One region of the Pseudidiomarina tainanensis genome, then DNA from elsewhere that is predicted to be linked to it. Evidence: predicted binding sites of a transcription regulator. Region 1 holds the regulator's gene; each other region holds the start of a gene.
What was found. The regulator ArgR, encoded in region 1, controls arginine synthesis, uptake and breakdown. The targets are predictions, from matches to a motif close to ANTGAATANNTATTCANT.
Positions count from the first base shown of each region.

Region 2: BM292_RS07145 (aspartate aminotransferase family protein) is a predicted target of ArgR. The motif match lies at 2,811-2,828, and genes of this name have one in related genera.
Region 3: argC (N-acetyl-gamma-glutamyl-phosphate reductase) is a predicted target of ArgR. The motif match lies at 7,416-7,433, and genes of this name have one in related genera.

Region 1 is NZ_FOYU01000001.1:1,276,988-1,287,626, forward strand. Features, by position in the region: gene BM292_RS06185 (DUF3718 domain-containing protein) at 70-438, opposite strand; gene folA (type 3 dihydrofolate reductase) at 597-1,106, opposite strand; gene cgtA (Obg family GTPase CgtA) at 1,254-2,423, opposite strand; gene rpmA (50S ribosomal protein L27) at 2,572-2,829, opposite strand; gene rplU (50S ribosomal protein L21) at 2,848-3,159, opposite strand; gene ispB (octaprenyl diphosphate synthase) at 3,378-4,349, opposite strand; gene rrtA (rhombosortase) at 4,420-4,881, opposite strand; gene mdh (malate dehydrogenase) at 4,988-5,920, opposite strand; gene argR (transcriptional regulator ArgR) at 6,111-6,584, shown strand; gene BM292_RS06230 (Dyp-type peroxidase) at 6,700-7,611, opposite strand; gene BM292_RS06235 (DUF885 domain-containing protein) at 7,836-9,665, shown strand; gene BM292_RS06240 (S41 family peptidase) at 9,833-10,639, opposite strand, start outside.
Region 2 is NZ_FOYU01000002.1:41,517-52,155, reverse strand. Features, by position in the region: gene BM292_RS07170 (DUF2970 domain-containing protein) at 1-36, opposite strand, end outside; gene BM292_RS07165 (hypothetical protein) at 43-345, opposite strand; gene rpe (ribulose-phosphate 3-epimerase) at 485-1,156, shown strand; gene trpS (tryptophan--tRNA ligase) at 1,175-2,179, shown strand; gene BM292_RS07150 (anthranilate synthase component II) at 2,183-2,770, shown strand; gene BM292_RS07145 (aspartate aminotransferase family protein) at 2,982-4,196, shown strand; gene astA (arginine N-succinyltransferase) at 4,215-5,243, shown strand; gene astD (succinylglutamate-semialdehyde dehydrogenase) at 5,243-6,712, shown strand; gene BM292_RS07130 (OsmC family protein) at 6,750-7,163, shown strand; gene BM292_RS07125 (23S rRNA (adenine(2030)-N(6))-methyltransferase RlmJ) at 7,164-8,012, shown strand; gene BM292_RS07120 (phosphoribulokinase) at 8,009-8,887, opposite strand; gene BM292_RS07115 (SlyX family protein) at 8,955-9,188, opposite strand; gene bamJ (BamJ family beta-barrel-assembly machinery protein) at 9,276-10,055, shown strand; gene rsd (sigma D regulator) at 10,083-10,553, opposite strand.
Region 3 is NZ_FOYU01000002.1:264,445-275,083, forward strand. Features, by position in the region: gene hslV (ATP-dependent protease subunit HslV) at 1-528, opposite strand, end outside; gene BM292_RS08105 (SPOR domain-containing protein) at 596-1,150, opposite strand; gene argS (arginine--tRNA ligase) at 1,153-2,895, opposite strand; gene priA (primosomal protein N') at 3,061-5,235, opposite strand; gene BM292_RS08120 (malic enzyme-like NAD(P)-binding protein) at 5,399-6,643, opposite strand; gene rpmE (50S ribosomal protein L31) at 6,912-7,127, opposite strand; gene argC (N-acetyl-gamma-glutamyl-phosphate reductase) at 7,482-8,501, shown strand; gene argB (acetylglutamate kinase) at 8,498-9,265, shown strand; gene argF (ornithine carbamoyltransferase) at 9,309-10,223, shown strand; gene BM292_RS08145 (argininosuccinate synthase) at 10,220-10,639, shown strand, end outside.

The sequences.
Region 1 (10,639 bases):
CAACTGTGCCCAGTCTATCCTTTCTCGGTGGTGAGCGGAAAGCTACAAAAAATAAAAGTTTGTTTTAGTTTATTGAGATACTTGCTGCAATCGTTCTTCGATAACTTGGCGAATGCTATTTTGCTGAGGCAGCTGACGAGCCCAACTCACATCGCCGACATCGTACAAATCACGAATCAGTACACTATTGGCAATAAAGCGGCCGATTTCCGCAGAGCCGCTGTGGTGGGCAAATTGAATCATGCTTTCACCATTACAGCGAATACGTGGGTAAATGTCACGGATGCGCAAGCGATACTCGCGCAGTTTGTTACGGAAATCCTGTGAGTTGTTGTGACGTACTTGGCTACAAAACAGTAGCGCAACATCATCGCCGAACGTCGCGAGTGCTGGCTGTGCGCCGACAGCTCCGCTGGTCAGCAGTAATGCTGTACTCATTACCGTCAGTAAACTCTTTTTTGCCGTACCCAAACCGATCATACACTTTCACTAAATCACTATTTGAAAGGTATGTTAACGACCGCTATCTGCGTTCGCAACGGATTAAAATGTTAAAAAACAACCGCCGTTAACGGGTTTTTTACACTTTATTTGGCTTAGCGGTCAGCTGTTTCGCGCTCGTAAACTTCTGTTACAAATGGGTAGGGATTTTTGTCATCGGCAGGATGTTCAACCGATTCAACCAAATTCCATGTTGCTTGCGCATGATAATCTGGGAAAAACGTGTCGCCGTCGGTTTCTAACTGAATCTGAGTTAAATAAAGACGATGCGCATGCGGTAAAAACTCCGCATAAACATGACCACCGCCAATCACCATCAATTCATCGGTATGACCAGCAGCGTGCACGGCTTGCTCTGGGCTACTGACCCAAATCACACCTTGCTCATCGGTATACGGCTGTTGGTATTTGCGACTTAAGACAATGTTGGTGCGCCCTGGCAATGGGCGCCCAATCGATTCGTAAGTTGTGCGCCCCATAACGACTGGTTTACCGAGCGTCACACGTTTGAAATGTTGAAGTTCTGCAGGGAGATGCCAAGGCATTTTGCCGTCTTTGCCGATGACGCGATTGGCCGCCATAGCCGCCACTAAAGCAATATGCATATCTCTCCCCCTCAGTGCAAAAGCGATATTAGCTATTGGATATTAGATATTAGCGAAACACTAATACCCGATACATCAGTTCCACTAGCCAAGATCGAACTTGCCGCTCTAATATCTAATATCCAATAGCTAATATCGAACTTGTTTTTATTTTTGGTAGATCACTTCCACGTCGTAATCATCGTCGTCGTAGTCATCATCGTCATCATCTTCGTCTTCAAACGCTTCAAGCTGCTGCTTGTGATAATCGTCCCACTTGAACTCAACACTGGCCTTCGCTTCCGCTTCCATTTCTTCTGGCGTTTGCTTTGGCAGTGATTCTAAGTACGCGATGATTTCTTTACATAGCGCATCTGTGCCGATGTTTGATAGGCCTGAGATTTGGTAAACAGGACCATCCCAATCAAGCGCTTGTTTGACGCGTTCGATGCCTTCGGCAATTTGCTCTTTACTTAGCAAATCAACTTTATTGACCACTAACCAACGTGGTTTCGCCGCAAGTTCCGGACTGTATTTTTCTAGTTCGCGTACAATTTTCACCGCTTGCTCAGCTGGATCGGTTTCATCATACGGTGCTAAATCAACGAGATGCAACAATAAACGGCAACGTTCAAGGTGTTTCAAGAAGCGAATACCTAAGCCTGCACCTTCAGCGGCACCTTCAATCAAACCTGGAATATCGGCGATAACGAAGGTTGCATGTGGCACTGGACGAACAACACCGAGGTTAGGAACCAAGGTGGTGAATGGGTAATCGGCTACTTTTGGTTTAGCTGCTGAAACAGAGCGAATGAAGGTTGATTTACCAGCGTTCGGCATACCCAAGAGCCCCACGTCAGCAAGCAACATGAGTTCGAGTTTCAGGGTGCGGATTTCACCTGGTGTGCCCATTGTTTTTTGGCGTGGCGCACGGTTAGTCGAGCTTTTGAAGCGCGCGTTACCCAAACCATGGAATCCACCTTTGGCAACCATACGACGTAAGCCGTGGCGCGTTAAATCGCCCAGCACTTCGCCGGTTTCTTGATCGGTCGCGCGGGTACCTACTGGTACTTTTAAGACTAAATCTGCACCGCGTTTACCGGTACAGTTTTTGCCGTGACCGTTTTCACCACGCTGGGCACGGTGGAAACGCTCAAAGCGGTAATCGATCAGCGTATTTAGGTTTTCATCGGCTTCTAGATAAACGTCGCCGCCATCGCCACCGTCACCGCCATCGGGACCGCCCTTGGGGATATATTTTTCACGTCGAAAGCTAACAACGCCGTTACCGCCGTCGCCTGCTTCTACGCGAATTTCGACTTCATCTACAAACTTCATGATTTTACCTATCTGCTTACATGAAAAAACCCCGCCACTCCGGACGGGGTTTCAATACTTCATTGTTAGCCGTATTTGAGACTTAGCGTAGCTGTGGCGAGATTCACCGTCGCTGCGCCACGTCCCGGCGTAGAACGCCGGGCTACGATTATTCAGTTACGATGCTAACGTATTTGCGGTTCTTAGGACCTTTCTCCGCAAAAGAAACTTTGCCGTCCGCCAATGCGAACAAAGTGTGGTCACGGCCGATACCGACGTTGTCACCAGCGTGGAATTTAGTACCACGTTGACGAACGATGATGCTACCAGCTAAAACTGACTCACCACCGAAGCGCTTAACACCCAGACGTTTACTTTCTGAGTCACGACCGTTACGAGTTGAACCTGCGGCTTTTTTGTGTGCCATGTGTCGTTACTCCTTCAATTAACCTTTAATACCAGTGATTTTCACTTCGGTGAACCACTGACGATGACCTTGACGTTTCATGTGGTGCTTACGACGACGGAACTTGATGATGTTCACTTTGTCTGCACGACCATGGTTTACTACTTCCGCCTTAACAGAGCCACCAGAAACAAAAGGTGCGCCGATTTTCACGTCGTCACCGTTCGACAGCATTAATACTTGGTCGAACTCAACCACATCACCAGTGGCTGCTTCCAGCTTTTCCAGGCGGACGATTTGGCCTTCAGTTACACGGTGTTGCTTACCGCCACTTTGGAATACTGCGTACATGTTTTTCTCCGATTTTCCCCGAGGGGGCTTATTTGAATTAAATTCAGGGCGCGAATTATATGCCCCTACGGGGCGAAATGCAACTACGATATTAGCTATTGGATATTAGATATTAGAAAAGCAAGAACGATATTAGCTGTTAGATATTAGATAAAACACAAATACCCGATACATCAGCTCTAATATCTAATATCTAATAGCTAATATCGCTTTTGTTTTTAAGCGATGCGATCGACGGCGATGGCTGCTAGTGCATGCAGCGCCTCGCGATACGGCGACTCCGGCAAATGCGCCAACTGTTGCTGTGCCAATTCTGCTTCTTTTAGCGCACGGTTACGTGTGTATTCAAGTGCGCCGGTACGTTGCATCGCTGTCAGCACTTGTTGCAATTGATCGCGACCGTCACCTTGTTCAATCGCAAAACGAATCATTGCGGCTTCATCATCATTGCCATGCCACATGGCGTACAACAACGGTAATGTTGGCTTACCTTCAGCGAGGTCATCGCCAGCTTGTTTGCCCATCGTTTCGCTATCCGCGGTGTAATCCAATAGATCGTCTACTAACTGAAACGCGGTACCTAGGTGGCGACCATAGGCAGCTAATGCTTCTTCGACTTGCTGTGGTTGCTCAGCTAACACGGCGCCAAGTTGTGTGGCTGCTTCAAAGAGCTTGCCAGTTTTGCCGTAGATTACATCAAAGTAGCTTGCTTCGGTGGTGTCTGGGTCGTTGCAGTTCATTAACTGCAACACTTCGCCTTCGGAAATGATATTGGTCGCATCGGCGAGAATCTTCATCACCTTCATGGAATTCAACGTCACCATCAGCTGAAATGCGCGGGTATAGAGAAAGTCACCAACCAACACACTCGCTTCGTTACCGAACACGGCATTCGCGGTTTCTTTGCCGCGGCGCAATTCTGATGCATCGACAACATCATCGTGTAATAGTGTAGCCGTGTGGATAAATTCAATGATTGTAGCGAGGGTTAAATGCCCTTGCCCTTCGTAATTTACGGCACGTGCAGCGGTCACGGCAAGTAGCGGGCGCAAGCGTTTGCCACCACTATTGACAATATACAGACCCAATTGATTGATAAGAGCGACATCCGACTGCAGTTCAGCACCAATCAGCTGGTTCACTCCGGTCATGTCGGCGGCCATCAAGGCGTTGATTTCTGATAACTTCATAGCTTCAGTGTGACTGTTAAATTAAGCCAAAGATTGTACACGAAATTAGCGAATGAACACAGTCGATTAGCTACTTGGTATTGCGCTTCAACGCAAGTTTTTCGGCAAAAACTAGACTAACTGCGCCTATCGCCCCGCCGACATGTGCAAATACAGCAATTGCATCGCCTGTTTCTGGTTGATCCCAGTCCATCAAGATTTTTATTACTAAGGCGGCGAACACGACACCGCCAATCCAGTTGCGGTTGAGTGTATCTTTGAGCGCCGCGTAAGCGAACACCCCATAAAGAGTGCCGGAGAAACCAGCGTAGACTTCGTACGTGGGAGCCCCGAAGAGTTCGATAATACTGCTGGAAAGCAAAATTGGGACAATAACGATCCAGTTATGCGGTGTTTTTAGTTGCTCTGGGAATAGTAACCAAGCTATCCAAACACCGGCGATGTTGAACCATAAGTGCGGTGCATCGTGATGCATGAATTGACTGGTTATAAGTTGCCACCAAGCACCATCCATCACGCGCGGATAGCGCATTAATAAATCGTCGTGCCAAGGTGTGAGAAAATAAAAGCAACAAAAAAGCAGAGCACTTATCACGATGGGTGGTAAGACGCTCTGCTTAGGCATTGTGAAGCTGTTCTTATTTAACGAAATCTAAGCCGATTTGAATGTCGTTTTTCAGACCATCCAACATGTCAGCTTTCGCTTTTTCTTCGTAAGCACTGAGTTCGCCATACGACAGAATTTCTTCAACACCATTCGCGCCAAGGCGAACTGGGTGAGCGAAAAACAAAGCATCTTTGCCATCAGTTTCAACGTAGGTGCATTCAACAACGCTGTTGTCGCCTTGCAACGCTTTAACCAACGATAGACAGAAACGCGCTGCTGCTTGACCCATTGATAAGGTCGCTGAGCCGCCGCCAGCTTTCGCTTCAACAACTTCAGTACCAGCGTTTTGGATGCGCTTGGTTAAGGCTTCGATTTGCTCATCAGTGAAGCTCAGGCCAGTTTGTGACAACAATGGCAAAATAGTCGTGCCGCTGTGACCACCGATAACTGGAACGGTTACTTCAGCTGGGTTTTTGCCGTGAATTTCAGCAACAAAAGTTTCTGCACGAATCACGTCAAGTGTGGTCACACCGAACAATTTGTTCTTGTTGTATACGCCTTTTTTCTCAAGAACTTTCTTCGCGATAGCAACAGTTGTGTTGACTGGGTTCGTGATAATACCAACACAGGCATTCGGGCAGTTGTCAGCAATTGCTTCAACCAAGTTAGCAACGATACCAGCGTTGATGTTAAATAAGTCTGAACGATCCATACCTGGCTTACGTGGTACACCGGCTGGAATCAATACGATATCGCTACCAACTAATGCTGATGCTAAATCGTCTTTGCCGTAGCCTTTTACAGACACCGCGGTTGGAATGTGGCTGAGATCAACAGCAACACCAGGAACAACAGGCGCTACGTCATACAACGCTAGCTCAGAACCAACCGGTAATTGGGTTTTCAAAAGTAATGATAGTGCTTGGCCGATACCGCCAGCTGCACCTAAAACTGCAACTTTCATCTCAGACTCCATCCAGTTATGTGGGGAAATTTTAGGCCGAAAACTTTACTCTTTTTACGCCCAAATTACAACCAAGGGCGCTGTTATGCGCGCTCTGAAATCCTTGCGTAACTCTTGCTTAAGTCTGCCGCACGTATATGATGGACGATTATTTTGAGAATTATTTTGCACGAAGAATTGAGCGATTAACATGCCAACTAAAAAAACAGAAGACATGATTGAAGCCTTCAAGGCGCTATTAAAAGAAGAGCGATATGGTTCGCAAGGTGAAATAGTCGACGCCTTGAAGGAATTGGGTTTCGCAAACATTAGTCAATCGAAAGTGTCGCGTATGTTGAGCAAATATGGTGCCGTTCGTACGCGCAATGCACGACAAGAAATGGTCTACTGTTTACCCGCCGAACTTGGTATTCCAAGCACCCGTGCGCCATTAACCCAGCTTGTTTTAGATATACAGCATAATGATGTGATGGTGATTATTCGCACCACACCAGGCGCAGCTCAATTGATTGCTCGCTTGCTTGATTCGGTTGGCAAAAAAGAAGGCGTGTTGGGTACCATTGCGGGCGATGACACGATTTTCATTGCACCGCTGAAGGTGTCGGAGATTGATTTCACGCTACAAAACGTGAAAAAGCTATTTGAACAACAGCAAGAGCGTTGATCGTTATTCGTGCGCTGCGCTGTTCGTCCGTTCGGCTACGCCTCACTGTTCGTTGCGTTGTCGAACAGCGCGAAGCGCGGACGAACAGTGAACGAAGTGAACGTACGAATAACGATTAACGGTTTTTAAGGAACTCGATGGAGGGGGCGAAATAGGCTGCGTTAGCCGTCGCCTCAATGTAATCCAGTAACGGATCATACTCACCCTGCTCGTCCGCAACATATCGATTGCGCAACCATTGCACCACATGTTTTGGCTTACCGGTAAAGTACATCGCCAACTGGCCTTGCTCGCGTAAATTTCCCCACGGCATGTTTTGTCGCAGTAACTCTAATGGCTGATCGTTGGCATCAATTAAGCGCGCTTTTTGCGTGTGGGTGACCATGCTTAAAACCGCTTCGCTAATCCGTTCGCCGGTTACTTTTTTACGCCCCATCACATGCTCTTGAATTTCCGTGCTTAATTGCTCCCAGCGGCGCAAATCATAGCGGAACTTTTGCGTAAAGACATAGCTGCCACCTTTGAAAATAGCATCATCGGCAACCACAGATACTTCGCGTCGACGCATGCCTCGTGGATTGTCAGGCGAGTCAATAAAGCCCAGTAAATCGCGGCCATCCATAAAGCGGAAGGTATTATTTTGTTCGACTAATTCGACATCGTGACCGAGCCACTCCATGAGTGTGCGTGCTGCTTGAAAATTCACATCAAATCGATCAGAGCGAATGCAAAGCAATAAATCAGCTGACTCTCGCGGTGTTTGTCTATCGCCGTCACTCAAATCCGGAAAACTAGCAAGCTGTAGCGGACGCACGTCTGGATAAAGTACATCCCAATAATCACTGCCAATGGCGATAAAGCCGTTGAGCATCGACTCTGAAAAACGTACATCGAGGTCATCGATGAGCTGTGGCACCCGCGCTAATTTACGGCGCATATAATCGGCATCATCGGTCATAACATTCAATAAAAGCGTTATGCCGTGTAGATTGGGTTCTGCATAAATGCCGGTTTGCGCGTTATTCATAGATTCCTCATTGGCCACAATTTAGCGCGGTTCCTCGCCGAAATTAACGCATCAATCGCAATGCTCTTGTGGTAAAGGTTTGGTTGTGCCATAGATTGGTTTTAATTGATAAATGATTTTTACCATAAATTGACACGTTTGTTGATGCTTGTTGATATAAAAGTCTAGCAAATTCATGTCATATTAAAACGTTATAACTCATTGAGCCAACTGCCGGAGATATCATGCGTTCAGATTTAACCGTTGTGTCACGCAAAAAACCACTGTTTCAAGCGACCTTATTAGCAACCTCACTCACTTTTTTACTCGGCGGTTGTGCCGCGACACAAGAACCGAAACCTGATATCGCAACGAAACAAGTTGTTGAAAGTGCAGATAGCCGTTATCAAACGCTGGCCAATGATATTTATGAAAAGCTACAAGCGCAGAATCCATGGCAAAGCGATGCGCTGCCGGATATGTCGGCGGAGTTATTAAAGCAGCGAGCTGATTCACAAAAAGTGTGGCTTGCGCAACTTGAACAAATTGATGTCGAGGCCTTATCTCGCCAAAACCAAATTAACCATCGCATGCTGACCTATCGATTGAAAAACGATATTGATGGTTACACCTACAAAGAACATTACATGCCGTTGAATGCTGAAGGCGGTTTTCATAGTAACTTAGGCTTTATGGTGCGTAATGCTAGCTTCCGTAGTTTCGAAGATTATCAAAATTATCTGCAGCGTCTGCGCTCTATCCCACGCTACATGGCGCAGCAAACTGATTGGCTGAAAGCGGCATTAGAAGAAGGCTACACGCAACCGAAGGCAGCGATGCAAGGCTTTGAAGAAAGCATTGCCGCTTACATTGTGCAAACACCTCAAGACAGCCTATTTTATCAACCGTTTCAGGCTAGCAAGCCAATATTCGTCAACGTCGATCAGTGGCAAGAATTACAACAACAAGCGGCACAAATCATTGATGGTCTCGTGCTTCCTGCTTATCAAGACTACTTTGATTTTATGGTGATGGAGTATCTGCCGAATAGTCGCGAAAGCGTTGGTGCAAGCGAGTTACCAAATGGTCGCGAGTACTACCAAAACCGTATTAAACACTACACCACGTTAGATTTAACGCCTGAAGAAATTCATCAGCGCGGTCTCGACGAGGTGAAACGGATACGCAATGAAATGGCGGTCGTGATTGAAAAAACCGGTTTTAAAGGGAGCTTCGAGGAGTTCACGGATTTCTTACGAACTGACCCACAATTTTATCCGAAAACCGCCGATGAATTATTGAAAGAAGCATCGTTTATTGCCAAAAAAGCCGATGGCGAATTACCGAAGTTCTTTAAACTGCTACCGCGTCAGCCATACGGTGTCGCCCCGGTACCTGCAGAGATTGCGCCAAAATACACAACGGGCCGCTATGCCGGCAGTAATCGAAGTGATCGCGCAGGCTTTTATTGGGTGAATACCTATGCGTTAGATCGCCGCCCGCTCTATCAATTAGAGGCTTTAACCTTGCACGAGGCGGTGCCAGGTCACCACTTACAAGGCGCGTTAGCGCGAGAAATGGACGATCTTCCTGACTATCGTCGCTACACCTATATCTCGGCCTTCGGTGAAGGTTGGGGTTTGTACTCTGAGTGGCTCGGTAAAGAAATGGGCTTTTATCAAGACCCGTACAGTGACTTTGGCCGTCTGAGCTACGAGATGTGGCGTGCCGCGCGATTAGTGGTCGATACTGGCATGCACGCCATGGGTTGGACGCGCGAGGAAGCAATGGAGTTTATGGCTTCGAATACCGCTTTAAGTTTGCACAACGTCAAAACTGAGATTGACCGCTATATCACGTGGCCAGGTCAAGCGTTGTCGTACAAGCTCGGTGAAATGTTAATTCGTCAGTTACGTACCGAAGCCGAAGCGGCACTGGGTGCAGATTTCGACCTACGTGAATTTCACCATGTGGTACTTCGCAACGGCAGCGTCCCTCTCGACATTCTCGAACAAGAAATCCGCAACTGGATAGATGAAACCGTAGCCCGGCGTTCCACGCCGGGTGGCGCGTAGCGCCGTGATTGCATGGGGATAATTCGGTGTTGATGCGCCGGGTGACGCGTAGCGCCGTGATTGCATGGGGATCATTCGGTGTTGATGCGCCGGGTGGCGCATAGCGCCGTGATTGCATGGGGATAATTCGGTGTTGATGCGCCGGGTAGCGCGTAGCGCTGTGATTGCTACTTCGCCGGAAACAGCACTTCCGGAGGGAGCGGTTCGTCAGGGGTAAGGCCGACCCCTTCAGGTAGCGTAGTGCCGCGGCCATCCACCACTTCTTGCGGCGCGTACATTGATAAACCAACCACCCAACCATTGGGTAAGTTTTTCACAGTTGTCGGGGCGAATGCGCCCCGCGAATTCTGCCCGCGCAACACAAAACCACGAAGCCGTAATGCCTGTGCAAGATGTTCGGCTGCACTTGCCGTGACTTCGGTCATCAAAACAGTGCCACGTTGATGAAGTTCGCTTAAGTCAGGCGTGCGCTGCTCATAAACCGCCTGTTGCCGTATTATCGTTAACGGCTCATCGCGACTAACCAAACTATTCGCAAGCTGACTTGCCAGCAGCAAACTGCCACCTTCATTAAAACGCAAATCAATTAGGAGCTTTGGTTTTAAGCCCGTCGCCTGTGCGGTTAAGCGTAGATCGTCTTCAATGTCACGCAGGGCGCGCTGCAAACAGCGTTGTCCTGCCTCGCTATAGGCCGCATCGGCTGCGTATAAATGCAAACGCTGCACACCGATATAATATTCGCCGGACGCTAGTAACCCCCACCACAGCCCTTCGTTGCAACTTTGACTGAGTCGACTATTACGCAAATCTCGCAATAGCTTTTGCCGGGAATGCTCACGCTGGGATTCGCCGACGGCGAAATCACTGACGCGGTGATAACGTTGAATATCGTTTGCCAGCGCAAAGGCGTGTTCATCGCCACTGTCTTCCAAAACCTCACTGACAACCTGAAATAGAGCTAATTTTCGATCCAA
Region 2 (10,639 bases), on a different contig from region 1:
TTTTGCCGGCTCGGCATCTGTCTTCAGTAAAGACATAACCACTTAACCACTGATTGGATGATTGTAGTCGCGCTTGCTGGCTTCAGAGGAGCCAAACAGCAACTCGAATAAATCTAAGAAATGAAATTGTGTTGAACGGCTTTTCCCACTAAACCAGCTTCCCCAAGTCACACTTTGCTGATGTGCTTCACACACTTGTTGTGCATTAGGTTGCTCACTATTTTGCATGAGTGCTTGGCACTCTTCGAGCGTTTTGCTGTTTTGTGTATGCCACGCAGAAGCACCCACTGCGCTAGTAAGCACAATGCTTGTAGCCACTAAGACTGACATTGCTGACAGTTTCATGGGAACCTCCGGTTAATAAATGAGCTACTAAAATAGCAGGAAATAACGCAAACTGCCAAGCAAATTCCCGCATTTTTTTGACTGCTAAGCGCACTAACCTTTGGTACACTATGGCGAATTTTATACAGGTGAGGTGTTTATGCGTGACTTTCTAATTGCACCATCGATATTGTCAGCCGATTTTGCTCGACTCGGTGAAGAAGTTGAAAACGTTTTAGCGGCTGGCGCAGACGTTGTGCATTTTGATGTAATGGATAATCACTTTGTACCTAATTTGACCATCGGCCCGATGGTTTGCAAAGCGTTGCGCGATTACGGAATTACTGCACCAATTGACGTACATTTAATGGTGCAGCCGGTGGATCGTATGATTGATGACTTCGCTGCAGCTGGCGCGTCAATCATCACCTTTCATCCAGAAGCGTCAACGCACATCGACCGTTCATTGCAACAAATTAAGGCAGCGGGTTGCCAGGCTGGTTTAGTATTTAACCCAGCCACACCATTACATTATTTGGATTACGTTTTGGATAAAGTTGACGTCATCCTATTGATGTCAGTCAACCCAGGCTTCGGCGGTCAAGCATTTATTCCTGCAACGTTGGACAAGTTACGTCAAGCACGACAAATCATTGATGCAAGTGGTCGTGATATTCGTTTAGAAATCGATGGTGGCGTGAAAGTTGACAATATTGCCGAAATAGCCGCTGCTGGCGCTGATATGTTTGTGGCTGGGTCAGCGATTTTCAATCAACCCGATTATGCGCAAGTGATTGCGACTATGCGTCAACAACTTGCAACAGTAGTTTAAAAACGGAATCAACAGATTATGAGTAAACCCATTGTACTAAGCGGCTGTCAGCCATCAGGACAACTTTCAATTGGTAATTACATTGGCGCGTTGCGTCAATGGGTCAAGATGCAAGACACTCATGACTGTCGTTTTATGTTGGTTGATTTACACGCGATTACGGTTCGCCAAGAACCAGAAAAGTTGCGTGAAGCGACGTTAGATGGCTTAGCCTTGTACATGGCGTGTGGGCTGGATCCCGAGAAGAGCGTGATTTTTGTGCAGTCACATGTACCAGAACATGCGCAATTGGCTTGGGTATTAAATTGCTACACTCAAATGGGCGAATTGAATCGGATGACTCAGTTTAAAGATAAATCCGATCGCCACGCAAATAATATCAATGCTGGTTTGTTCACGTATCCAGCACTGATGGCGGCAGATATTTTGTTATACCAAGCCAATGAAGTGCCGGTGGGCAACGATCAAAAGCAGCATCTTGAGCTCGCTCGTGATGTCGCGACTCGCTTTAATAACATTTACGGTGACGTATTTACCATTCCTGACCCGTTTATTCCAGAGGTTGGTGCGCGCGTCATGAGCTTGCAAGATCCAACCAAAAAAATGTCGAAGTCGGATGAAAATGCAAATAACTTTATTGGCTTGTTAGAAGACCCGAAGAAGATTACTAAAAAGCTGAAACGTGCTGTCACCGATTCAGATGAGCAAGCACGTATTTATTTTGATACCGAAGAAAAGCCAGGTGTATCGAACTTGCTGTCAATCCTGTCGGCAGCAACAGGTCGTGCCATTGCGGATTTGGTGCCAGAGTACGAAGACAAAATGTACGGTCACTTGAAAGGTGATACCGCCGACGCCGTCGTGGCTATGCTCGAACCTATTCAGCAGAGCTACAACGAATTGCGCCATGATCGTGCATATCTCGATCAAGTGATGGCGAAAGGTGCTGAGGCTGCTAGTGCACATGCCGCAGAAACCTTGCGCAAGGTGTATGACGTGATTGGGTTTGTACCTCGGCCATAACTTATGCTGCTGATGATCGATAATTATGACTCGTTCACGCACAATGTTGTGCGCTACTTTCGCGAGTTGAACGCCACCGTCAAAGTTGTGCGTAACGATCAAATTAGCCTTGCAGAAATTCAGCAGTTACCGCTCAGCGGTATTGTGATATCGCCGGGGCCTTGCACCCCCAATGAAGCTGGCATTTCGCTGGCCGTGATTGAAAAGTTTGCGGGGCAAATCCCGCTACTTGGGGTGTGTTTGGGTCACCAAGCCATCGGACAAGTATTTGGCGCGCAAGTAGTGCGCGCTAGACAAGTCATGCATGGCAAAACCTCCGAACTTCATCATCATAACCTCGGCCTATTTCAAGGCTTACCATCGCCATTTAAAGTTGCCCGCTATCATTCCTTGGTTTTAGCCAATGAGCATCTACCTGAAGAACTTTTGGTCGACGCTTGGGTGACGAACTCCGCGGGTGAGCGAGAGATTATGGCAATTCGCCATGCTGATTTGCCGGTGTGGGGGGTTCAATACCATCCAGAAGCCATAGAGACGGAACATGGCCACGCGATTTTTCAGCGGTTTCTGGAATTTTGCCAGCCCACCTGAATAAAATTTAAGCAATAGATATTCAACGAAAATAGGTGCTTCTGCATACTTATGCAGTGCGCCTGCAAATCAAGCTAAGTTCCCTAAAACCCCCCACTTTTTGTATGCTTCAAGCACGACAGCGTTGCTTTTTTCTGCAATAATGTAGCCACTTTACGCGACCTCTTCAGAAGGTCAATTTGAACTAATTTGAACGGCATGAGGAATACTTATGACTACCACGAATAAAGTCGATCGCGCGCTTTTTGATGACGTAATGGTACCGAACTATAATCCGGCGAAAATGATTCCGGTAAAAGGTGAAGGTTCACGAGTTTGGGATCAAAAAGGTAAAGAGTACGTCGACTTCGCGGGCGGTATTGCCGTGAACTGTTTAGGTCATTGTCATCCTGCTATGGTCAAAGCTTTAACCGAGCAAGGCAACAAGCTTTGGCACCTCAGTAACGTATTCACCAATGAGCCGGCTATCCGATTAGCGAAAAAATTGACCGACGCGACATTTGCCGATCGTGTGTACTTCGCCAACTCCGGTGCAGAGGCAAACGAAGCTGCGCTGAAATTAGCACGTCGTTGGGCTTTGGATAAGTTTGGTGCTGAGAAAAATCAAATTATTGCCTTCAATAAAGGTTTCCACGGTCGTACTTTCTTCACCGTAACCGTTGGTGGTCAGCCAGCTTACTCTGATGGTTTTGGTCCAAAACCGGGTGCTGTTGAGCACGTTGATTACAACGATTTAGCGGCGCTTGAGAAGCTGATGTCAGAGCAGACTTGTGCGGTCATGATGGAACCACTGCAAGGTGAAGGCGGTGTGATTAGCCCAGACGTCGAATTCGTGAAGGGTGTACGCGAACTGTGTGATAAATACAACGCGCTGTTGGTTTTTGATGAAGTGCAAACTGGTTTTGGCCGCACTGGTAGCTTGTACGCATACCAACAACTTGGCGTGGCGCCAGACATTTTATCGACGGCAAAAGCGCTTGGTGGCGGTTTCCCTATCGGTGCAATGTTAACCACCAATGAAATTGCGCAACATTTAAAGCCAGGTACCCATGGTAGCACTTACGGTGGTAACCCACTGGCTTGTGCGGTTTCAGAAGCGGTATTTGATGTTGTAAACACCAGCGAAGTGCTTGAAGGCGTTAAAAAACGCGAACAATTGTTCAAAGATACACTGCATAAAATCAATGAAAAATACCATGTGTTTAAAGATATTCGTGGTAAAGGTTTGTTGCTTGGCGCTGAATTAACCGAGCAGTTTGAAGGTAAAGCGCGCGATTTCTTAAACGCTGCAGCAGATGAAGGTGCAATGGTATTGGTTGCTGGACCAAGCGTGATTCGCTTTACCCCGTCGTTAATCATTCCTGAGCAAGATATTGTGGAAGGTTTAGCGCGATTTGAACGAGCTGTAGCTAAGCTCGCTGGTTAACCAAAGCGGAGACACGCTATGTTAGTGGTGCGTCCGATTACGCCGCAGGATTATGCGGCGCTTTACACCTGCGCAGTTGAATCTGGGCATGGTTTCACCTCGCTACCGGTCGACGAGGCGTTATTGCGTCGTCGTATCGCTCGCGCGCAAGAAGCCTTTGCGCGTGAACAAGTGAGTGAGCCGGGTGAAGAAGGCTACCTATTTGTCATGGAAGATACGGACACCGGTGAGGTTGTTGGTTGCAGTGGTATCGAAGCGGCGGTAGGGCTTACCGACGCTTTTTATCATTACCATATCGGTAAGGTTGTTCATCATTCGAAAGAGCTCGATATCTACAATGCACTTGGAACGCTCACGCTGTGTAATGACTACACGGGCGTCAGCGAACTCTGTACGTTGTTTTTACGCGAACCCTTTCGCAAGAACATGAACGGCCGTGTCTTGTCGCGTTTCCGCATGTTGTTTATGGCTGAGTTTCGCAATCGCTTTAGCGATATTGCGATTGCCGAGATGCGCGGAGTCTCTGACGAGAACGGTGAATCACCATTTTGGGGTTGGTTACAACAAAACTTTTTCTCGATGGATTTCACCCAAGCCGATTATCTAACGGGCATTGGTGAGAAAACGTTTGTTTATGAATTGATGCCAAAACTACCTATTTATGTGCAGCTTTTGCCGCCGGAAGCGCAAGCAGTCATTGGCCAAGTGCATGACAATACGCGGCCTGCTTTGCGCATGTTGCAAAGTGAAGGTTTCCGCTGTCGCGGGTATATCGATATCTTTGATGCGGGACCAACGGTTGAGGCAGAAGTGTCAAATATCAAGAGCGTGAGAGAGAGTAAGCGCTTACCTGTAGTTATCGGAGAAGTGGCTAAAGATAAACCACGCTTCATTGTTTGTAATACCAAAGTTGCTGAGTTTCGTGCCATTCAAGCACAGCTGAGTGATGAGCACGATCACGTCATTATCGATGCCGAAGCGGCCGCTGCGCTGCGTGTACAAGACGGCGACTACGTTCGATTTGTCACATTGACAGGAGCAAACTAATGTCTGAACAGAATTTATTTATCAACGGCAATTGGGTTGCCGGAGAAGGCGAGTTGTTTAAATCAATTAATCCATCTCGCGATGAAGTTATTTGGGAAGCGAAAGCCGCGACTGACGAACAGGTTGATGCTGCAGTCATGGCAGCACGAGCTGCGTTTGTTGAGTGGGCGGATAAAAGTTTCGAAGAGCGTCTTGCAATCTGTAAACGTTTTGCTGAACTTCTCGAAGAAAATAAGCAAAAATTCGCTCATATTATTGCTGAAGAAACCGGTAAGCCGGTTTGGGAAACGCTAACCGAAGTTGCTGCAATGATTGGTAAAGTCGCTATTTCTGAGCGGGCTTATCATGAACGCACGGGCACGGTAGAAAATGCGATGCCAGGTGCAAAAGCATTTGTACGTCATAAACCGCATGGTGTTGTTGCCGTATATGGGCCATATAATTTCCCGGGTCACTTACCAAATGGTCACATTGTGCCGTCGTTGTTGGCGGGTAATACGGTAATATTTAAACCAAGTGAGATGACACCTAAAGTGGCTGAGTTCACAGTAAAAATGTGGGAAAAAGCTGGGTTACCAAATGGTGTTTTGAACTTAGTTCAAGGTTTGGTTGATACTGGTAAAGCGCTGTCAGCTCATCCTCAAATCGATGGCCTTTTCTTCACTGGCTCATCAAATACTGGGCACGTGCTTCATAAATTATTTGCAGGGCGTCCTGATAAGATCTTAGCGCTAGAAATGGGCGGTAATAACCCGCTCATCGTGAAAGATGTCGCAGATATCGACGCTGCGGTGCATGATATTGTGCAATCAGCATTTGTTACCTCAGGTCAGCGTTGCACCTGTGCACGTCGCTTATTTATTGAGAAAAGTGCGCAAGGCGATGCGATTTTGAAGCGTCTAATTGAAGTGACTGAAAATATTCAGGTTGGTGATTACGAAGCCGATCCGCAGCCATTCATGGGTGCAATGATTTCAGCGAAAGCCGCTTCGGATATGGTCAAAGCGCAGAACGATTTGATTGACGCGGGCGCCAAAGTACTGTTGAAAATGTTGCAAAAAGACCACAATCTTGGTTTCGTCACCCCAGGTATTCTGGACGTGACCAATGTCACAGAAATGCCGGATATTGAGCATTTCGGACCGCTATTGAAGATATATCGTTACACTGATCTAGATGCAGCGATTGCAGAAGCGAACAATACGAAGTACGGCCTTTCTGCTGGTATTTTGTGTGATAGTGAAGATACCTATCGTTATTTCTTCAAGCGTATTCGCGCAGGTATCGTGAATTGGAACAAGCCAATTACTGGCGCAAGTAGCGCTGCACCGTTTGGCGGCATTGGTGCGAGTGGTAACCATCGCGCTAGCGCCTATTATGCGGCTGACTATTGTGCTTACCCAGTAGCTTCGGTAGAAGCTGAGCATGTAAGCTTGCCAGAGAAGCTTGCACCTGGCCTTAAATTCTAATAGACACAACGAAAAGGAGTTATCGATGGCAGCGACCATGCATGCAACAGTGAATTGGCGTGACGGTTTAGTATTCGAGGCGAAGTCAGGCTCGGGTCATACGGTGGCAATGGATGGCAATAAAGCCGAAGCCGCAAGCCCAATGGAGTTGGTGTTAATGGCTGCTGGTGGATGCTCCTCAGTTGACGTGGTGAGTATTTTAGAAAAGGCACGTCAGCAGGTTACTGGTGTGCAGTGCGAAGTGAAGGGTGAGCGTGCCGATGCAGTGCCTGCTGTGTTTACCCACGTTCACCTGCACTTTATTATCACCGGTACTGACGTTGCTGAAAAGCATGTTGAACGTGCGGTTGCTTTATCAGCAGACAAGTACTGTTCAGTTGCGAAGATGCTGGAAGCCTCGGTAAAAGTTACGCATAGCTATGCAATCGTAGACACGGGTGAGAATGCGTAGATGAACTATCGGCATAGTTACCATGCCGGCAACTTTGCCGATGTCCTCAAACACGTTTTGCAATGTGTTGCCCTAGAATATCTTCAGCAAAAAGATAAACCATTTTGGTTGCTTGATACGCATGCCGGCATTGGTATGTATGACCTTCAAGGGGAGCAGGCGCAAAAAACTGGTGAGGCAACCGACGGAATCGCGCGGTTACTGGCTCGCGACGATTTACCGCCCGCTATTCAGCGCTACGTTGAGTGGGTGAAACAGGTTAATAGCCCAGAACAACTGCGCTGGTACCCGGGCTCGCCTTGGTTCAGCGCACAACATTTGCGACCACAAGATAGTCTGACGCTGTGTGAAATGCACCCACAAGACAGCGGTGCGTTGGCTGAAAATGTGCGCAGCGAGTTTCCCGCAGCAAAGCAAATTAAAGTATTAGAACAAACCAATGGTTATGGCGCGCTCAAAGCCTTATTGCCACCCCCACAAAAGCGCGGCATGGTGCTGATTGATCCGCCATTTGAACAGCGTGATGAGTTTGAACAAGTCGTGCGTGCGCTTACTGATGGTGTGCGGCGCTGGGCAACAGGGATTTATGCGGTGTGGTATCCGATTAAAGATCCGTTGACCATTGGCGACTTTCATCAAAAGGTGAAACGTATTGCCGGTGTCGAAAAGGTGTTTGCGGTCGATTTACTCATCCGCACAGCCACTGACCGCAGTAAACTCAACGGCTGTGGCATGCTATTTATCAATCCACCGTTTGGTTTAACGGAACAAATTCATGACATTATGGATTATTTAACACCGCTATTGGCGCAAGACCGCGGTGCAGAATATCAAAGCATTTGGCTCTAAGCGCGGCTGTTGCTGCGCTGTTTCTCTAAGATTTCTTCTATCAGCGGGGCTAAGATTAGTTCCATCGCAAACACCATTTTACCGCCAGGTACCACGAGCGTATTCATACGCGACATAAACGAACCGTCGATCATTCGCAGGTAGTAGGGATAGTCGACATTCTTAATGCCACGGAAACGAATCACAACGAAGCTTTCATCCAGCGAAGGGATGTCTTTGGCACTAAACGGATTTGAAGTATCGACGGTTGGCACACGCTGGAAGTTGATATGTGTCCGCGAAAATTGTGGCACAATGTGGTGAATATAATCTTCCATACTTCGCACAATACTTTGCGTGACAGCCTCGCGTGAATGGCCGCGCTCTGAGGTATCTCGCAGGAGCTTTTGGATCCATTCAAGGTTAACGATAGGCACCATGCCGATTAACAAATCGACATACTGGGCAACATCATATCCTTCACCTACCACACCGCCATGTAAGCCTTCGTAGAAGAGTAAATCGGTGGCCTTTGGCAACGGTTCCCATGGAGTAAAAGTGCCCGGTACCTGATTGTAGGGCACGGCATCATCAAAACTATGTAAATAACGACGCACTTCACCATTACCGGTTGCCCCGTATTCGCGAAACAGCGCCTCCAGTCGAGTAAAATCGTTCGCTTCAGCACCGAAGTAGCTAATATGCCGACCTTGCTCCTGTGCTTTACGAATCGCCAATTCCATTTCAGGTCGGGAGTAACGATGAAAACTATCACCTTCTACACACGCAGCCTCAACATTCAGCGAACGGAAAATATGTCGCAGAGCTTGGCTGGTTGTGGTAGTACCGGCGCCTGATGAGCCAGTTACTGCAATGATAGGATGTTGAACCGACATGAAACCTCCAAAAACGTAGAAAGAATGTTATACGGGGTCAGTTACACGCGGTCAAGTTTTGTTCAGGTTAGTAATGGGGCGGGATGTCATCCTCAGGGTTGGTGGAATTGCCACCTTCTCGATCGCTTATTTGTTGGAACTTTTCCACCATTAATTGCATCTTACGTTGCAGAAGTTGTAATTCTCCCGCTTGTTGCGTCACCAATTGATTCAATGTTTCAATGGTATCTTCTTGGAACGCCAATTGGCTTTCTAAATCGGCGATACGTCGTGATAAATCATGTTCGTGTTGCGCAGCCATAGGCAAACACCCCTAATTGTGTGTAGTATATTCAGCGCGACGAATTACAACTTACTCTGACAGAGAATTCAATCCTGGAGACAATAAATGAAGCAATTTAAAAAGCCTTTGGCGCTGGCAGTAATCGCGCTTGCAGTAACCGGTTGTATGCAGCAACAGGAAAAATTTCCGGTAAGCGAAGCTGCACCAGAGGCTGAGCAAGACAAAATGGCTTATGCCTTCGGTTCAACCTTAGGTGAATATGTTGGTGAAACATTGAACCGCCAAGAGCAAGCCGAGTTTGTTTTAGATCGTGAAATTGTGATTGCTGGCTTTGTCGATGCAATCAAAGGTGATGCGAAAATTTCGCAAGCTGAAGCGGAAGAACTAATCACAACCATGCAAACCCAGATTGCTGAGCAAACGGCAACTGTAATCGGTGGTAAAGCGCAGGCTGAAGGCGAAGCGTATCAAGCAGAAAATGCCAAGAAAGAAGGCGTAACAGTCACTGAGTCAGGCCTCCAGTACGAAGTGCTGCAAGAAGGTCCAGAAGACGGTGCGCAACCATCAGCAACTGATTTAGTTGAAGTTCATTATCACGGCACTTTGGTTAATGGTGAAGTCTTTGATAGCTCGGTCGATCGTGGCGAGCCATTAGTATTACCATTGAACCGTGTTATTGCTGGCTGGACTGAAGGGGTTCAATTGATGAGCGTAGGCGACAAATATCGCTTTGTTATCCCTTCAGATCTTGCTTATGGTGAGCGTGGCGCCGGTAACGGTCAAATCCCACCAAACTCAACTCTTATCTTTGAAGTTGAACTGCTCAACATTGTTGATCCAGAAGCGACTGAAGAAGAAACAGTAGAGATTGAAGCGAAGCAATAACCATTACTTCGCTGATTGATAACATCGCTAGAGTAGCTCGTGCTGCTCTAGCGTGTTTAATAAGCGGTCTTCAAACTCCATTCGCAGTTCGAGTGCCTCACCTAAGTTTGATAGATCTCGATCAAACCCATTCAGTTCAGATTCAGGCGTGACATCGCCATAGCTATCATTGAAATCAAGCGCAATCTCTGTGGTATCGCCTATTAATGGAAATAGTTCATCAGCCAGCTCGCGGGTCGATTCCGGTGCCTTTTGGCTATTACGAATAATCGTATCGAAAACTTCAAAATGCCCCGCTGAAATATAATCCATGAGCAATTCGCAAAAATGCGTAATATCTGCTGTCGCAGGTAACGCATGTGCTTCACGTTCATAAGGTGGTAACCCAGCAAGCTTAAAATATTCAATCAGCATTGCTTGTCGCTCTTGTAACCAAGTATCCACTGCAGCGTGGGCGCCTCCCCAGCGTTGCTTGGCTTGCTCGTTACGCTTTAACATGTGTTTCTCCGTTTGATGAATAGCCACCAATCTACTGATGATGCTAAGCTAGCGTCAACTATTTTCGCTGACTTTCAGGTTATTTT
Region 3 (10,639 bases), on a different contig from region 1:
GCTTACCGACTCCTGTTCTTCAATGGTTTGGAAACTGTTGGTGTAGACACAAATGTCGCCTGCAATCGTCAGAGCTTTCTCAACAATCTCACGTGCGCTTAATTCGGTATTTTCCAGTAATGCGGTTGCTGCAGCTTGTGCGTAGGGGCCACCTGAACCAATCGCGATCAGGTCGTTTTCCGGCTGCACTACGTCACCGTTACCGGTAATAATTAAAGAAGTGTGCTTATCCGCTACCGCCAATAAGGCTTCAAGGCGACGTAAGGCGCGGTCCGTACGCCAATCTTTGGCGAGCTCCACGGCCGCACGCATCAAGTTGCCTTGATGGGCTTCAAGTTTCTTTTCGAAGCGTTCAAATAAGGTGAAGGCATCGGCAGTACCGCCGGCAAAGCCTGCCAGCACTTGGTTATTGTACAAACGGCGCACTTTGCGTGCGTTGCCTTTCATTACGGTGTTGCCAAGCGATACTTGGCCATCGCCACCAATGACAACTTTGTCACCGCGACGGACAGATACGATAGTAGTCACAAATACGTCCTCTTAGTTGCTATGAACCAGTTATGAGGTCGTATTTGTGATTTTCAATAGGTGGGGATTAATTCCAGTTCCAAATTTGGCAACCGCGGATATTTGCGCGTTGCAATTTGTGGCGATCGGTCTCGGCAGCACGACGGCCTTCGTAAGGGCCAAGAATCACGCGGTGCCATACGCCATTGCTACCGTCGGTGGTGCGAATTTGTGCTTCTAAGCCAATCATTGCAATCATCGCACGCATTTCTTCGGCGTCGCTGATATTACGGAACGAGCCACATTGCATGAGTTTCGGTGGCCCCACTTCACGCTCAGGCACATCGACAATCACTTCTTGGTTTTCCAACTCTTCGATATATTGCCAACGCTCTTCCGGCTTTTCTGGCAACGGTTCGGCAACCGGTTGTGGTTGTGCTTGCGGCACTTCTACCGGGGTTGTTTGCGCAGGTGCCTGCTCTGATTTACCGGCAATGCTTACCAATAGCCACACAAAAGCAGCCACCAAGGCGACCGCGAGCAATACCACCCACCATGAGACCGCAGGCTTTCTCGCGGCCTTTTTATTGGGCTTTTTTGGCGGGGTGCGTTTGGCCGGACGCTTACGGTTTGCGTAATCCATAATTACATCTTCTCAAGCGTCGGAATGCCGAGCAATTCTAAGCCTTGGCGCAGTGTTTTAGCGGTCAATGCAGCCAGCTTTAAGCGGCTTTGACGTACGCTGTCATCTTCGGTTTGCAGAATTGGACAGGCTTCATAGAAACTTGAGAATGCGCCAGCCACATCGTAGAGGTAACCACATAAAAAGTGCGGCATCGCTTTATCGGCAACGCTATGAACTACTTCATTAAAGCGAACGAGTGTATTCGCAAGATTCATTTCACGTTCGTCTTCAAGAACAAACGGCGCATCAATCTGGTCAGGGTTCACACCGGCTTTACTAAACACGCTGTTCACGCGTGTGTAGGCATACAACAAATACGGTGCGGTGTTGCCCTCAAAGCTCAACATGGTGTCCCAATCGAAGATGTAGTCGCTGGTACGGTTTTTCGATAAATCAGCGTATTTGACTGAGCTGATTCCCACGACTTTTGCCACATGTGCCTGCTCTTCTTCGGTGAGTGCGCCATTTTTCTGTTGAACTAACTCAAGTGCACGCTTTTCAGCTTCATCGAGCAAATCAGCCAGCTTGGTAACACCACCATCGCGACTCTTATATGGGCGTCCGTCTTTGCCCATTACCGTACCAAAGCCGTAGTGGTCCATCTGCAAATCTTCACGAGCAAAACCAGCTTTACGAGCTAAGGTGAAAATTTGTTGGAAGTGCAAACCTTGGCGTTGGTCAACGAAATACATCAAATGATCGCCTTTGAGCACATTTTGACGATAGCGCACGGCAGCTAAATCGGTGGTGGCATATAAGTAACCACCGCCAGATTTTTGTACAATAACTGGCAGCGACTCACCATCTTTGTTTTTGAATTCATCAAGGAATACGCACTGTGCGCCTTGGTCTTCAACCAACAACCCTTGTTCGCGTAAATCTGCGACTACCTGCGCCAAGTCATCGTTATAGGCACTTTCTGCCATCACATCGGCGCGCGTGAGTTTCACGCCCAAGCGGTCGTAAACTTCCTGACAATGGCTCAGTGACACATCAATAAACTGTTGCCACAACTGACGACACTTCGGCTCACCCGACTGCAACGCAACGACTAATTCACGCGCACGCTTGGCGAATTCTTCACTTTCGTCAAAGCGCTTTTTCGCTGCTTTGTAGAAGGTTTCTAGATTGCTTAGCTCCATACCGAGCTCTTCGTTATCGAGCTCTTCCATGTGCGCCAGCAACATACCAAACTGCGTGCCCCAGTCACCCACATGGTTTTGACGAATTACTTTATGGCCAAGCAACTCTTCAACGCGGGCAACTGCATCACCAATAATGGCAGAGCGTAAGTGGCCCACGTGCATTTCTTTAGCGAGGTTTGGTGACGAATAGTCAATCACCACGGTTTGCGCTTTTGCCGCCGGCTCAATACCCACTTGGCTATCGCGATAAGCGCGCTCAAGCTGATCCAATAACTGTTGCTGGCTAATCGTGAAGTTAATAAAACCTGGGCCAGCAATGTCGCTCTTGGCGAGCAGCTGATTCTCTGGAATCGCAGTAATAATCGCTTCTGCTAACGCACGCGGGTTCATCTGAGCTGGCTTCGCCAACATCATCGCTAGATTGGTTGCGAAATCCCCATGACTTTTGTCGCGCGGACGGTCCAACTGAATACGTGGCTGTACGTCGGCCGGCAAAGTGCCTTGTTGTTGTAGGGTCGCCACGGCGGCGCCAAGGAGGGATTCCAACTGTTCTTTCATGAATAAAAAACCTTAATGCGTAAAAGCGTGATTCGTTTTTCGTCCGCTCTGCTGTTCGTCCGCTGCGCTGTTCGAATAACGAACAGTGGGCGTAGCGAACGGACCAACAGCGCAGCGGACGAACAGCAGAGCGATCGAACTTCTTATTTTATCTGCTTTTGCGTGCTAACTGAAGTCTTGTGGATCGATGTCGAGCGACCAACGCACTTTTCGTAACTGCGGCAATTTTTCTAATTGCGGTAAAACATAGCGTAATAGCTGTGCTCGCATGCCGCGCTGCTGCGTTTGAATCAATAATTGATAGCGATAGCGGCCGGCGCGACGCTCCATCACGGCTGGGATTGGGCCCAGTACAATCACGTCGTCGCGCTGTGGAAACAATGCGGCAATAGCTTCAAGCGCGGCTATGACCGCCTCGGCATTGTTGGCTTCAGCGCGGAACAATGCGTGCTGACTAAAAGGCGGTAAATACGTCAGTTGGCGTTCGCGTAACGCTGTTTGGGCAAAATGCCCATAACCGTTATTAATTAAATCTTGGATTAACTCGTGTTCAGGGTGATGCGTTTGCAGAACCACCGTGCCGGGTTTGCTCGCGCGCCCGGCACGCCCTGCTACCTGAGTAAACATCTGGCCAAGACGTTCAGCGGCACGAAAATCTGCGCTGTATAATGCGCCATCAACATCCAATAAAGCAGCCAGAGTAACGTCTGGGAAGTGGTGTCCTTTGGCAAGCATTTGCGTGCCGACTAAGATGGGGTACTTGTTGTCATGCGCGTCTTGCAAATGCTGTTGCAAGCTACCTTTTTTACGCGTGCTGTCGCGATCGATACGCAACACCGGATAATCCGGAAATTGCTCTTGTAGCAACTGTTCGAGTTGCTCGGTTCCCACGCCTCGGCCAATCAGCTGCGTTGAACCACAGTCATGACACTGTTTAGGTATGGGTTGCTGCGCGCCACAATGGTGACACTGCAACTGTCGACTACCTTGATGTACCGTGTAATAAGCATCACAGCGACGGCATTGCGCCAGCCAGCCACACTCGTGACAAAGTAGCGCGGGCGCAAACCCGCGACGGTTCAAAAATAATAAGACTTGCTGGCCAGCTTCGAGATGTTCCCGCATTAAACTCAGTAGTGGCTGCGACAAGCCGGCCTTCAATGGCAAGTTTTTGATATCCATCACCACATGCCGTGCCGGTTTGGCTTGGCCAGCTCGCCTACTTAACTGCAGGTGCGCATAACGCTTATTCAAAGCATTATTGAGCGTTTCAAACGATGGTGTCGCCGAACCAAGAATCACCGGCACCTGCTCTTCATGGCCGCGCATGACCGCGATATCACGGGCATGATAACGAAAACCATCTTGCTGCTTTAATGAGCCATCGTGCTCCTCATCAACGATAATCATGCCGAGTGCTTTGCACGGCGTGAAAATCGCTGAGCGCGTACCAATAATAATTGCGGCACTGCCGGCGCGAGCGTCGAGCCAAGCGTCAAGGCGCTCTCTGTCGGTCAACGCTGAATGCAGCATGACAATCGGCACATCAAAGCGCTGTTGGAAACGCTTCAGGGTTTGTGGCGTCAAGCCGATTTCGGGTACCAACATCAGTACTTGCTGACCGCGACGTAAGACATCCGCCATTGCCTGCAAATACACTTCAGTTTTACCGCTGCCAGTGACCCCTTCGAGCAAATAAGTCTGTTGTTTTTTGGCCGCACCAATTGCCGCTACCGCAAGCGCTTGTTCGGGGTTCAATTGTAGCGGCTCTGCGGCTATTTTCAGTGACCACGACTGTACTGGCGCTGGTATATGCTCAACAGCTTCAACCCAACCTTTTTCTTGCAACGCTTTAAGCGCAGAAGGCGAAAATTCTTGCATGCGAATATCGCGGCTGAGTAGCGGCTTTTGCTGCAGTGCAGCCAGTAAACGTTGCTGCTGTAATGCACGTTTCAAGTCATTCGGTGATTGTTGCGCACCTTGCTCGGTCACTTGATAGCGCGTCGTTGCCTGGTAACTCGCCCGCTCTCCCTGACGCAACAATACTGGCATCGCATTTTGAATGACATCACCAAGCGGGTGATGATAATAATCCGCCGCCCACTCCAACAAACGCCACACTGGTTGCGGCCACAGTGGCTCGTCATCAATAACCTCAAGCACCGCTTTGCGCTGAAAACTATCATCTGGCGCTAATGCCTGTCCCAGACATACGCCAACCAACTCGCGGTTACCAAAGGGCACGCGCACACGCACGCCGACAGCGGGCAGTTGCTCGCAGTCGTAATCGAATAGGCGTGGTAGGGGTACCGGTAGCGCGGTTTGGATTATTGTCGTCATACCGCAAAGTGTAACTTGAAAAGCGCAGAGCGTTAATCGTTTTTCGTGCGCTTCGCTGTTCGTCCGTTCGGCTACGCCTCACTATTCGTAATGTTTTTCCGAACAGCGCGAAGCGCGCACGAACAGCGAAGCGTACGAACAGCGAAGCGCACGAATAACGGGTTTATTCAGTCATGTAATTCTTTGGGAGCTCGATGCGGGCGGCTCCGGACGCCACTGCAGCTTCAGCCACCGCTTTCGATACTCGGGTGCGCAAACGCGGATCCAGTGGTTTCGGAATAATGTAATCGACGCCAAACTCGAGTTTATCGATGCCGGCGGCTTTTAATACCGACTCTGGTACCGGCTCTTTGGCAAGCTGGCGGATGGCTTCAACAGCGGCGAGTTTCATCTCATCGTTGATGGCCTTGGCGCGTACATCAAGAGCACCCCGGAAAATAAACGGGAAGCACAGCACGTTATTGACTTGGTTCGGATAATCAGAGCGTCCCGTCGCCATAATGAGGTCATCGCGCACAGCCAAAGCAAGCTCCGGCTTAATTTCAGGGTCTGGGTTAGAACACGCAAACACAATTGGCTTTTCAGCCATCAATTTTAGTGCATCTGGTGACAATAGATTCGGCCCTGATACGCCAACGAACACATCCGCTTCGGTAATAACTTCTTCAAGCGTGCGTTTGTCCGTGTTATTCGCAAACAGTGCCTTGTATTCATTCAAGTCTTCACGGCGCGTATGAATCACGCCTTTGGAATCGAGCATATAGATGTGCTCACGTTGAGCACCGCACTTAATGAGCAATTCCATGCAGGCGATTGCTGCTGCGCCAGCACCTAAACAAACGATTTGCGCTTTGCGTAAGTCTTTTCCTTGAATTTCTAAAGCATTGAGTAAGCCGGCTGCTGTTACGATAGCTGTGCCGTGCTGATCATCATGGAAAATAGGCACTTCGCAGCGTTCAATCAACGCTTGCTCTATTTCGAAACATTCTGGTGCTTTGATATCTTCTAAGTTTACGCCACCAAAACTGTCGGCGATATTGGCTACCGTGTTGATAAAATCTTGCGTGGTACGATGCGTCACTTCGATATCAATAGAATCGAGGCCGGCAAAACGTTTGAACAACAATGCCTTGCCTTCCATCACTGGCTTCGATGCCATGGGGCCTAAATTTCCGAGGCCTAAGATAGCGGTACCGTTAGAAATCACTGCGACCATGTTGCCTTTAGCCGTGTACTTGTATACATCATCTGGATTTTCCGCAATTGCGCGCACCGGTTCAGCGACCCCCGGACTATACGCCAACGCTAAATCCTTGCTGGTTTCGGCTGGCTTGGTCAGCTCAATGCTGATTTTCCCTGGCGTTGGGTAGGCATGATAATCCAAAGCTTGTTTGCGGAAATCGCTCATAAGTACGTGTACCTGATTCGAAATAAAGAAAATAACGACTGTGAATAGTGCCATTGTAGAGTGAATCAATGCAACAACACATCTTACCTGATGCTCAATTTACTATAAGCAAATGGTAACCTTCACAGACGAAGAAGAATTTAGAGTTGTTTAAATTGACACCATCGTTTTTTTCAATGGTAGCGCGGCATTGCGCCGAAGCGGAAAATAAAAAAGGCGCCTTCTGGCGCCTTTTCTAAAATATCGTGCAGAAATGTCCAAAACTGGATTACTTCTTGCCACCCAACATGTTGAAACGCTTGTTGAATTTCTCGATACGACCGCCAGTGTCCATAATACGCTGCTTACCAGTGTAGAACGGGTGACACTCTGAACATACGTCCAAGTGTAGCTCGCCGCCTTTCGTTGAGTGAGTCACAAAAGAGTGACCGCAAGAGCATGATACTTTCAGCTCTGAATATTCTGGGTGAATACCTTGTTTCATGGGGTTACCTCGTTAGGCTGCATCGCCACCCGACCCGAAGTCGAGCACCACGCAAATTACTGTTTCAAAAAAGCGCTGATTTATTAATCAACGCGACAAATTAGGGCGCGAATTATAAGCGCCAAGCCCCACAAGATCAAGAGCGTTACTCGTTATTCGTACGCTTCGCTGTTCGTCCGTTCGGCTACGCCTCACTATTCGTAATGTTTTTCCGAACAGCGCGAAGCGCGCACGAACAGCGAAGTGTACGAATAACGAATAACGGTTTTTGTATTTTTATTCTTGTTTTGTGCATTTTTATGCATTATTATTTATTCATCTTTTGGGTCTTATTAGAGCAAGTGAGTTTGTTTGGTGGAGCACGTTAAATCAATCCCATGCGCGGTTTTTGGAGCGAGCGGCTATAGCGGCGTTGAGCTCGTGTCGCTGTTGCATAACCATCCACATTTCTCGCTTGAATATGCTTTTTCTTCCAGCGCACGTGAAGATGCAGAGCCAATTGCTAGTTTGTATCCCCAATTAGCGGGACAGCTCGATGTTATTCTGCAACCTTGGCACTCGGATTTGCTGAGTCAGCTGGCGCAGCAAGTTCGAGTGGTTTTTTTAGCGCTACCGCATGAGGCCAGTGCGGCAATTGCACCAGCGTTGATCAACGCTGGGTTAGTGGTATTTGATTTGTCAGGTGCATTTCGGCTTCGTGACTCATCAGCACACTTTCAGGCTTATGGTTTCGCACGGCCCGATGACTTACCCACTGAGATCCCTTATGGCTTAGCCGAGTGGACGACGCTGATTGGCACCGAGCAACTCATTGCGGTGCCAGGCTGTTATCCAACTGTTTCCAGCTTGGCGTTAAAACCAGTGATGTCACTTATTGATGGCGTGCCAATGGTTAACGCTGTGAGTGGTGTTTCTGGAGCTGGCCGCAAAGCTGCAGGCCATACGAGTTTTTGTGAAGTGAGCTTAGCCGCGTATGGCGTTGCAACACATCGCCACCAGCCAGAAATTGCCCAAGCGATCGGTCGGGACGTTATTTTTGTGCCGCATTTGGGCAATTTCAAACGCGGGATATTAGCGACAATTTATGCCCCCCTTAAGTCAGGTGTTTCGCAAGCAACTGTCGATAAGGCCTATCAGCAGGCCTATGCCGCAGAACCGCTCGTTCGGCTATGCCAGCAACCACCGGCAATTAAAAATGTTGTCGGCACAGCTTTTTGCGACATTCACGCCGTCGTGCATCAGAATCATCTGATTATCTGTGCCGCTATCGATAATTTGTTGAAAGGCGCAGCTGCCCAAGCGGTGCAGTTGGCCAATCAGTATTTTGATTTTGCGCCAGCACTCGGACTACAACAACGCGGAGGCGTCGTATGACATCGCCTCTCGTTATAAAGCTCGGCGGGCGGGTATTACAAAGCGCCAGCAATTTAGAACGGTTACTGAAGACGGTTCAGCAACTAGCGTTGTTGCGCCCTTTAATTTTAGTGCATGGCGGTGGCGATCAAGTTGAAGCGTTGCTGTTGCAACTTGGCCACACCAGTTTAAAAGTGGATGGCCAGCGGATTACTCCAGCAGTACAGATGCCCATTGTGGCTGGTGTTTTGGCCGGTGACGTGAACACCCAACTGGTCGCGCTTGCCCAACAACATCAATTGAATGCGGTTGGTTTAACTCTGGCTGCAGGTCACAGTATTGCTTGTGACATTGACGCCAATCGCGGCGCTGTTGGCATTCCAAAACCGAACGATGCCAAGCTCTTGCAAGTGTTACTCGATCAAAACTTTTTACCGATTTTGAGCTCAATTGGCGCCAGTGACAGCGGTGAGCGTTTAAATGTGAATGCTGACTTAGCCGCTGCTGCCGTTGCTCAATTGATGCATGCAGATTTAATTCTACTCACCGACGTGCCCGGCATTTTGGACAAGAACGGTGATCTCATCGAAACCATCCTCGCTGACGAAGCGGATGCCCTCATTGCTGACGACACCGTGCGCGACGGCATGTTGGTCAAACTCAACGCAGCCGTGCAAGCGGCACGTGCCTCGCGACGAAGTATCGCGGTGGCCGGCTGGCAAGACGCCAAAGCGCTCACCCGATTGGCAAGGGGTGAAGCAGCCGGAACCCGCATCCGTCTTTAATTGCCACGCAATTTTTGATTTTTAGTTGTAGGTAACAACATCCATGAATGATTTATTAGAAATGCCGGCATTAAGCCCGCAGCAAACCACTGATTTATTACAGTTGGCGCAAACCATCAAACAGCGCCCAACGGCTTGGTCAACTTATTTGCAGGGCAAAAGTATTGCACTGTTGTTCGAGAAGCCATCGTTGCGTACGCGCGCTAGCTTTGCCGCAGGTATTCACCGTTTAGGTGGCCATAGTATTTATCTCGATGCGCAGAATTTAATTGGCGAGCGTGAACCAGCCACGGATGTCGGTGCCAACTTGGCGCTTTGGCATGATGCTATTGTGGCGCGGGTTTACTCGCAAAATACACTAAATGATCTGGCGACGGCGTCCGATAAACCGGTTGTGAATGCACTGAGTGATACCTGTCATCCATGCCAAGCGCTCGCCGACTTGCTGACTTTGCAGGAACAACTGGGTGACTTAAGCCATGTGCACCTCACCTACATTGGCGATGGCAACAATGTTTGCCAAGCGCTGATGGCCGGTGCTGCGCGCACGGGTATGCATATGCAGGTGGTGACGCCAGAAGGCTATGCGCCCGATGCTGAGTTAACTGCGGTAGCCCAGCAACAAGCAGCACAAACCGGTGGTTCCATTACCGTGCTGCACGATTTAACACAACTGCAACCAACCGATGCTATTTATACCGACACTTGGTTCTCGATGGGGCAAAACCGCGATAACAATGCGGTGATGCATGACTTCGCACCATACCAAGTGAACAGCGATTTGATGAAGCGCCTTGGCGCGAAGTATTTTATGCATTGCCTACCAGCGTATCGCGGCCGCGAAGTCACTGCGGAAGTGATTGATAGCCCGCAAAGCTTGGTACTCAAGCAAGCTGAAAACCGTTTACACGCGCAAAACGCCATTTTAGTTAAATTATTTGAAGGAGCTCACGCATGAGTAAGTCAGTCAATAAAGTCGTTCTCGCTTACTCGGGTGGCTTGGACACATCCGCCATTGTGCCGTGGTTGAAGGAAAATTATGACTGTGAAGTAGTCGCCTTTGTGGCAGACGTCGGTCAGGGTGACGAAGAACTCGAAGGCGTTGAGGCGAAAGCCATCGCTTCGGGCGCCAGCAGTTGTTACATCGTCGATTTGAAAGACAAATTTGCCGAGCAAGTGATTTATCCGACCTTAAAAACCGGTGCAATCTATGAAGGCCAATACTTACTGGGTACTGCATTAGCACGGCCTATTATTGCCGAGGCGCAGGTGGAAGTTGCTCGTAAAGTCGGTGCAGATGCTGTCGCCCACGGTTGTACCGGTAAGGGCAACGACCAAGTTCGCTTTGAATCCGCCTTTGCAGCATTAGCGCCG